2 regions of the Geodermatophilus sp. SYSU D00698 genome follow, and region 2 is predicted to be linked to the other one. Evidence: predicted binding sites of a transcription regulator. Region 2 holds the regulator's gene; the other holds the start of a gene.
What was found. Region 2 encodes LexA, which represses DNA repair genes until DNA is damaged. Its sites were predicted from a motif close to TCGAACANNTGTTCGA; they were not measured.

Region 1 (4,407 bases), on a different contig from region 2:
GTCCCGAGGGCGTCGGCACGCTCCCCATCGTCCCCGCCGGCGTCGGGCGCCGGGGCGCCCGGTCCGTGCGGGCCCGGCTCGGGGGCGGTGGCCGGGACGCCGTCGAACCCGTGCGCGCCCTGCACCGCCGCGTCGGCGACGAGCGCGATCGACTCGGTGACCAGCCGGCGGGCGAGGACGAGGCGGTCGTCGGCGTCGAGGCCGGCCAGGTCGGCGACCTTGAGCTCGCCGGCGGCCAGCAGCCCCTCCAGCGCGGCGCGGGTCGAGGCGGGGAACTCCAGCCGGCGGCGGCCGGCCAGCAGCGCCACCCGCTCGCCCTCGGCGGTGGCCGGGGCCTCCCGCAGCGCGCAGCGCAGCCGGCGGCGCAGCCGCAGCACGGTGTCCGGGGTGAGTGCGGCCGCCGCGGTGGCCTGGGCCAGCGGCGCCACCGGCTCGGGGCGCACCTGCGACCAGGTCCGCGAGCGCAGCCGCTCGGCGACCTCGCCGGGGTCCACCCGGCCCAGCCACTCCTGCAGCGCGGTCACGACCGTGGCGACGTCGTCGCGGACCGACGCCGGGTCGGACAGGTCCAGGCCCAGCGGCAGGGCGCGGCGCAGCTCCCGGTCCTCGGCGGCCAGCACCCGCACCAGGTCCAGCGCGGACTCGGCCGCGGCCCAGCGGGTCACCGAGTGCACGCCGATGGTCAGGTGTGCGCTGGTCCGCCCGAGCGCGACCGCCGAGTGCAGGTAGCCGCGCGGCAGGTAGAGGGTGTCGCCCGGGCGCAGCACGGCGTCGACCACCGGCTCGCGCCCGGCGGCCGCGGCGACGGCGGCCCGGCGGTCGGTCCACGGCTGGGTGCGCAGCGGCTCCTCGAGCACCGGCTCGTGGACGGTCCAGTGCTTCTCGCCGGCCACCTGCAGCACGAAGACGTCGTGGACGTCGTAGTGCGGGCTGAACCCGCGCGAGGACGGCGGCGTGACGTACGCGTTGACCTGCGTGGGGTGCCCCAGGTCGGCGGCGAGCTGGTCGGCGAACTCGATCAGCGGCGGCCACAGCCGGTGCAGGCCCTGCAGGACCACGGTGCTGCCGTCGGCGAACAGCCGCAGGACGGCGTCGGAGGAGACCTGGTCGGCCACCTCGGCGCCGGCGCCCCCGGAGGTGGTGAACCGCTGGGTGTCGACGACGGCGCCGTCCTTGGCGATGCGCAGGAACGGCGTGCGCAGGCCGCGCCGCGACAGCAGCTCGTCGACGTCGGTCAGCGTCAGCAGGTCGGTGAACGACTCCCCGGTGTCCTCGGCGCGGGCGAGCAGCGGGCGGCGGGACCAGTACTGCTCGGCGAAGACCGCGGGGTCGAGGTGCGTGCACCGGCGCAGGGCCGGGCGGGCGTCAGCCCCGCCCGGCCCCGCGGCGGTCGGGTCCTGGCTCAGGCCGAACCGTCCGCGCCACCGTCGGCACCGCCGTCGGCACCGCCATCGGCACCGCCATCGGCGCCACCGTCCGCGCCGCCGTCGGCGCCACCGTCCGCACCGCCGTCCGCACCGCCGTCCGCGCCGCCGTCGGCACCGCCGTCGGCGCCACCGTCCGCACCGCCGTCCGCGCCGCCGTCGGCACCGCCGTCGGCACCGCCGCCGGCCGCGCCACCGTCGGCCGGGCCGTGGCCCGCGCCGCTGTCGGCACCGCCGTCGGCGCCGCCGTCGTGCTGGCCGGGCGTGCCCTCGCCGGCTCCGCTGTCGGCCGGACCCTCCGTGCTGGTCATGTCGTCGTCGTCGAGCGCCATCGGGCTCCTCCGGGATCCGGGTCGGGACCGTCCGCCGGACGGCGGTCGGTGGTGTCCCACCTACCTCGCCCGTGGGCCGGTCACACATGCGCCGACCAGCGTCTTCCCGAGGCGCCCGGACACGCCGGGGACGGCGCGCCGCCTCTCGGGGAGGGCCGCTAGTCTCCGAACACGTGTTCGAACGGGGAGGTCGCGTGGGGTCGTCGGGGGGGCGTGCCGAGGGGTGCGCGGTGCTGCACGTCGACATGGACGCGTTCTTCGCCAGCGTGGAGGTCCGCCGTCACCCCGAGCTCGCCGGCACGCCGGTCATCGTCGGCGGCGCGGGCAACCGCGGGGTGGTCACCTCGGCCACCTACGAGGCCCGCGCGTACGGCGTGCACGCCGCCATGCCGACGGCGCGGGCGCTGCGCCTGTGCCCGACGGCGACCGTGCTGCCGGGGGACACGGCGCTGTACGCCGAGGTGTCCCGCGCGGTCATGGCGCTGTTCCGGTCGGTGACCCCGCTGGTGGAGCCGCTGAGCCTGGACGAGGCCTTCCTCGACGTCGGCGGGGCCGGGCGCCGGCTGGGCGACGCCGCCGAGATCGGGGAGTACCTGCGCGCCCGCGTCTTCGACGAGCAGGGCATCACCTGCTCCGTCGGCGTGGCCGGCACCAAGTTCGTGGCCAAGCTCGCCTCCACCCACGCCAAGCCCGACGGGCTGCTCGTCGTCCGCCCGGCCGAGGTCATCGACTTCCTGCACCCGCTGCCGGTCGGCGCCCTGTGGGGTGTGGGCGCGAAGACCGAGCAGGTGCTGCTGCGGCTGGGGCTGCGCACCGTCGGCGACCTCGCGCACGTCCCGGCGCGCACCCTGCAGCGGGCGCTGGGCCCCGCCGCCGGCGGCCACCTGCACGAGCTCGCCTGGGGCCGCGACCCCCGCCGGGTGGTGCCCGACGAGCCGGAGCGGTCGACCGGGCACGAGGAGACCTTCCCCACCGACGTCGACGACCCCGCGGTCGTCCACCGGGAGCTGCTGCGGCTGTCCGAGCGGACGGCGGCCCGGCTGCGCGCGGGCGGCTGGCTGACCCGCACGGTGAGCATCAAGGTCCGCTTCGCCGACTTCACCACCCTCACCCGCAGCCGCACCCTCGGCGTCCCCACCGACGTCGGACAGGACGTGTACGAGACCGCGCGCGCCCTGTTCGACGCCCTCGGGCTGGACCGGGCGCGGATCCGGCTGGTCGGCGTGCGGGCCGAGCGGCTGGTCCCGGCCGGCCAGGCGCCCCGCCAGCTGGAGCTCGGCGCCCGCGAGCACGGCCGCCGCGACGCCGAGCTGGCCGCCGACCGGGCCGCCCGCCGGTTCGGCGCCGGCGCGGTGCGGCCGGCCACCCTGCTGCACCGCGACCGCGACCGCCGGGTGCGCTGAGACGGGCCCGGGGACCGCCCGGGGACCCCCCGGAGGGGTGGTCACGACGGCGGTACGGCGGGTCGCCGCGCACTCGCCTTTCGCACCCCGCCGACGGCTCGTATCCTCGGTGTCACCACCGGGTACGGACCCGGCGGTGTCTGGCTCCGCCCACCTGGAGGTCTCGGTGCCGCTCTCCGAGCACGAGCAGCGACTGCTGGAGCAGATCGAGCGCGCCCTCGTCGACGACGATCCCAAGTTCGCCTCCTCCGTCCGCACCGGCGACCGCAGGCTCAGGGCGCGGCGGAAGCTGCAGCTCGGTGCGCTGCTGGTCGTGGTGGGCCTGGCCGTCCTCGTCGGTGGTGCCGTCGTCCCGTCCGTGCCGCTGGGCGTCCTCGGGTTCCTCGTCATGTTCGGCGGCGCCGCGCTCGGCGTCCTCAACTACCGCTCGGCCACCGGCGCCGTCGAGACCGGCCCGGCCGGTGCCCGCGGCGCGCAGGGCGGCCGCGGCCGGGGCGGCAGGCCCCGCAAGCAGCCGCTGAAGAACCGGCTCGAGGAGCGCTTCCGCCGCCGCTACGACCAGTAGCCCGCGAGACCCCGCGACGGCCGCCGTCCCACCCGGGACGGCGGCCGTCGCCGTTCCCGTGGCCGCGGGAGCCGACCCGTCCCGGGGGGACGAGGACGATGGGGCCTGCCCCACGAGCCGATCGGGAGGGGGAGTCCGGACGACGCAGACACAGCCCCTGGAGCACCTGTCCTTCGACCGCCCCGACGAGGTCCGGCAGGGTGAGAACTGGCGGCTGGAGCTGCTGCACCTGGCCGGCGGCGCCGAGGTCGGCCGCATCACCGTCCAGCCCGGCTGGCGGTGGTCCGAGCACGTCCGGCCGGTGGCCGGCGCGGACCTGTGCCAGGCCCCGCACCAGCAGTACCAGGTCTCCGGCCGCATCCACGTCGTGATGGCCGACGGCACCGAGATCGAGTCCGGTCCCGGTGAGGTCACGTCGCTGCCGCCGGGGCACGACGCCTGGGTGGTGGGGGACGAGCCGGTCGTGGCCATCGACCGGCACGGCGCCTCGGTCCGGGCGGCCCGGCCGTAGCCCCGCCGGCCCGGGACCGGCGGGGCGGGCTCAGGCGGCGGGGTTCCGGCGGGGGAGCCTCGCGGTGACCGCGGCCGCGAGCGCGTCGCCCAGCGACGCGGGCCACAGCAGCGCCCGCAGCCGGGCCCGCGGCGCCGCCGCCGCGGTCAGCCCCCGCCGCGCCCGGGTCAGC
Region 2 (4,407 bases):
GTGGACACCCCGTGGAGGTCCTGAGGACGGCCTGTGGAGGACTTCCATCGGTGCAACTACTAGATGTAGGGGGACAGTAGGCCGCGCTCCACTACATCTGCAAGACGAGAACCCGCGTGTCTCTTCCACCGAGATCCGGCCGTGACCCCGTGGTGACCAGGCGCGAGCAGGGACCCCTCCCGTCACACGACACGCCGGGGTACCGCGCGTGTCGGCGCGCGGGAGGGGTCGTGCGGGTGTACCCGGCCGCAGCCGGCAGGACGCGGGCGGGCACCCGGAGGGCGCGCAGGCGCCTCCCGGGGACGCCGGTGGAGGTGTGCGGAGGGGCCGCCGGGGACACGCCCCGGCGACGGGTCAGGCGGTGGGGCGGACGGCGGGACGACCGCCGCGGGGGTGGGGCACCAGGTCACCGAGCCGGATCGGGCGGGTCAGCATGTCCGGCTCGTCGGCGACCGCACCGCCGGCCGGGGCCGGGCAGGTGACGACCGGCATCTCGGCGGTCGCCGCGCGGTGCCGGCCCGAACCGCCGGGCGCGCGGTGCCGGCCCACGGCGGACGGGGCGACGGCGGGCTGCTCGGCGGTGACGTCGCCACCGTGCCGGCGGACGCCCCGGCGCGCGGGGCGCGCCCCCGGGACGACGGCGCGCGGGCCGACGGCCGGCATCACGACCGTCCCCGCCGCGTCGGCGGCACCGTCCGCGCGGCCGGACGCCAGCGTCAGGTGCCGCTCGGGCAGCCGGACGGCGACCAGGTCCACCCAGGCCTCCTGCTCCCCCACGGCCACTCCGGCGTCGCGCAGCCGGACCCGGGCCTCGCAGCCGCCGGTCGCGTCGTGCCGCCAGCCGAGCATGGCGCCCGGCACCCAGGCGCCGTCCACGAGGACCTCGACGTCCTGCGGGGAGCGGAAGGTCACCGCTGCGCTGCTGTTCACGGCTGCTGACACGCTCCTGACCGTAAGTGTCCTGATGACTCCGGACCGTCAACGACCGGGCCCGGAGGGTTGACGAAGTCACCGGCGCGCTCTCGTCACTTCTCGTGACGACGACGCCGGGCGGAGCGCCTACGGCAGGCGCAGCACCTGCCCGGGGACGACGACCGCCCCCTCCAGGTCGTTGAGCGCCTGGATCGCGTCGACCACCGCGCGCACGTCCTGGCCGGCGCCGGCGACCTCCGCGGCGATCGACCACACCGTGTCACCGCTCTCGACCACGACACTGCTCTCGCCGGCCAGGCGCAGGCCGTCGTCGGGAGCGAGGAATCCGCGGCCGAGGGCGGCGCCGCCGACGCCGGCGGCGAGGACCAGCACGGTGACCAGGCGGCGCCCGCGGCGGGTCAGCCGCACCGGCGCCGGGGCCGGTGCGCACCGCGCGCGGACGGCGGCCCGGGCGGGCTCCGAGCGCACCGGCCGCCCGCTCGGGCGGGCCGGGTCGCGGCGGGTGCGCGGCCCCTCGGCGGCCGGGCCGGCGGTGCGCGCGGGAGCCGCGGCGGGACGGTCGGGCACCGGCCGCAGGTGCCCGGTGACGCGGGGACCGGAGCCCGGCAGGGCGGCGCGCTGCGCCGGCCGGCCGGCGCCACCCGGGGAGGCGGACCGGCGTGCGCCGGCGGACGCGGTCGCGACCTCCCCGCGGAGCGGCGGCCGCCACGGGACCCGGACCGCCGCGTCGAACTCGAGCACTGCCTGCCGCACGCTGCCCATGACCGCTCCTCCTGATCGGGTCGAACGCTTCGAACGCGTGTTCGATCGAACGTCTGTCCGGATGTCTACCGCACGGGTCCGACGAGTGCGAGAGCGGCGCGGCGTGTCCTTCGAACACACGTTTGAACCTGCGGCGCCGGCGCGCTACGGTCCGTGCGGGCGTACCGCCCGCCGACCGGCCCCCGGGCCGGGAGGGCGACGGACGGGCCGCGGGGACGCGGCCGGCGAGGAGGAGACGTGGCGGGCACGAGCGGGACCGGCCAGGGCACCCGGGGCGGCGGCACGGCGACCCGCCGTCCGGCCGCGGAGCGCGGCGCCGGCACGGACGGCACGGGCGCCGTGCGCACCTTCCCCGACCGCGGGGAGGCCGGTGACGGCCTGACCCAGCGCCAGCGCCGGGTCCTCGAGGTCATCCGCGACTCGATCGAGCGGCGGGGCTACCCGCCCTCGGTCCGCGAGATCGGCGAGGCGGTCGGCCTGTCGTCGGCGTCGTCGGTCGCCCACCAGCTGTCGGTGCTGCAGAAGAAGGGCTGGCTGCGGCGCGACCCCAACCGGCCCCGCGCGCTCGACGTGCGGCTGCCCGGCGAGACCGCGGGCGAGGCCGCCCCGGCGGCACCCGCCGCGGCCGCCGACGGCTCGGCCGCCCCGACCTACGTGCCGCTGGTCGGGCGGATCGCGGCCGGTGGCCCGGTGCTCGCCGAGCAGGCCGTCGAGGACGTCTTCCCGCTGCCCCGCGAGCTCGTCGGCGAGGGCACGCTGTTCATGCTGCGCGTCGCCGGCGACTCGATGGTCGACGCGGCCATCTGCGACGGCGACTGGGTGGTCGTCCGCCAGCAGCCCACCGCCGAGAACGGCGAGATCGTCGCCGCGATGCTCGACGGCGAGGCCACCGTGAAGACCTACAAGCGCCGCGACGGGCACGTCTGGCTGCTGCCGCACAACCCGGCCTACGAGCCGATCCCCGGCGACGAGGCCACCATCCTCGGCCGCGTCGTCACGGTCCTGCGGCGGGTCTGAGCCGCAGGTCCCCCGCCGGCGCCGGAGCTCAGGCGCCGGCGGGCGGACCACCGGACCGGCGGCGGCGCAGTCGCCCGCCGATCCACACCAGCGCGGTCGCGACGACGGCGGCGGCCACGCCCGCGGTCACCGGCGAGAGGCCCGCGGGGTCCCCCCCGAGCAGCGCCGACGGCGAGGTGTCGGCGGCGTCGGACCCTGCCGGCGCGGGCGGCGCGGACCCCGCCGGGACCGGTACCGCGGTGACGTCCCCGGGCACGCCCTCGCCCGCCAGCAGCAGCGCGCGGCCGTCCGCGGTGAACGACACCGCCTCCCCCTGCGGCGCCTCGGGCAGCGCGATCCGCACCGGCTCGCCGGCCAGCGCCCCCGGGACGTCGGCACCGGTCAGCGGCCAGACGTAGGCGTCGGTGTACGTGCGCAGCGCGATGCGGCTGCCGTCGCGGGCGACCGCCCCGCCGGTGACCAGCAGCTGACCGGCCCGGCCCACGGGACCGCCCGGCGTGCCGGTGAGCGTGAACGCGACCGTGCCGACGTCGGCCAGCGCGACCGTGCCGCCGTCGACCAGCGGAGCGGCGGGCCGGTAGACGTGGCTGGCCCCGAGCACCTCCTTGGTCACCACGTACGGGGTGCCGTCGGGGGCCAGCAGCAGCGCCTCGGCGTCGTGCGGGCCGTCGGGATAGGTCAGCCGGTACAGCGCCGTCCCGCCGTCGGGGCGCAGCGCGACGAGCGCGACCGTCGTCCGGACCGTGGTGTTGTCGCCGGTGTCGGCCAGCCACACGGTGCCGTCGGGACCGACGCCGAGGTCCTCGGGGTCGTAGGGGTCCACCGGCGCGGTGGTCACGTCGACCACCTGGCACGCGTCGTCGAGCACGTACACGGCCACCTGGTCCCCGCCGTCGACCACGGCGAGCATCCGGTCGCCGACGTCGACGAGGCCGGAGAGCTCAGCCAGCCGCAGGTCGGTCACCTGGCAGCGGACCGACGGGGCGGCCGGCTCCTCGGCGCCGGCCGGGGCCGCCGGGAGGGCGAGCAGGCCCGCGGTCAGCAGGACGGCCGGTGCCCGCCGGGCGGCGCTACGCGGACGGGCGGCCGGCTCGGGCACTCGCCCAGCGTGACAGCACCAGCGCGTCCAGTGCGTGGACCACGCCCAGCAGCAGCAGCCCGACGGCCGCGCCCACCACGGCGTCGGTGACCCAGTGGAAGTCCAGCGAGACCATCGCGATCCCGGTGGCCACCGGCCCGACGACGGCCAGCCACCACAGCGTGCGCTGCACCCGCGGCCCGAGCCCGTACTCGACCGCCTGCCAGCGCGCCACGCCCCACATGAGCACCGCGTTGGCCACGTGCCCGGAGGGGTAGCTGGCGCCGTCGCGGTGGAAGAAGGAGCCGGGATAGGCGGGCGCGGTGCGGCCGGTGCCGAACTTGAACGCGTAGACGACGACGGTGAGCAGCGCCAGCGCCGTGACCACCCGCACCAGCGGCAGCAGCGTCCGTTCCCGCAGGCACAGCCAGCCGACCAGGGCGGCGAGCACGATGAGGATCGTCCCGCGGCCGCCGATCTGGGTGACCGCCCAGACCGGCCAGTAGGCCGGGGAGTTCCGCAGGTCCCAGGCGCTGACCACCTCGGAGACCTCGAGGTCCAGCCGCTCGAGCACCCCGCGGCTGAGCAGGTCGACGGTCACCCCGACGGTGACCGCG

Region 1: dinB (DNA polymerase IV) is a predicted target of LexA. The motif match lies at 1,922-1,937, and genes of this name have one in related genera.

Annotation. Positions count from the first base shown of each region.
Region 1 is NZ_JBJGZD010000011.1:110,191-114,597, forward strand. It holds gene ACI8AB_RS12290 (cupin domain-containing protein) at 1-1,115, opposite strand, end outside; gene ACI8AB_RS12295 (BatC protein) at 1,403-1,756, opposite strand; gene dinB (DNA polymerase IV) at 1,987-3,159, shown strand; gene ACI8AB_RS12305 (DUF3040 domain-containing protein) at 3,296-3,724, shown strand; gene ACI8AB_RS12310 (cupin domain-containing protein) at 3,783-4,235, shown strand; gene ACI8AB_RS12315 (transglutaminase family protein) at 4,266-4,407, opposite strand, start outside.
Region 2 is NZ_JBJGZD010000005.1:28,751-33,157, reverse strand. It holds gene ACI8AB_RS06175 (hypothetical protein) at 355-942, opposite strand; gene ACI8AB_RS06170 (LysM peptidoglycan-binding domain-containing protein) at 1,060-1,695, opposite strand; gene lexA (transcriptional repressor LexA) at 1,933-2,712, shown strand; gene ACI8AB_RS06160 (hypothetical protein) at 2,741-3,811, opposite strand; gene ACI8AB_RS06155 (phosphatase PAP2 family protein) at 3,783-4,407, opposite strand, start outside.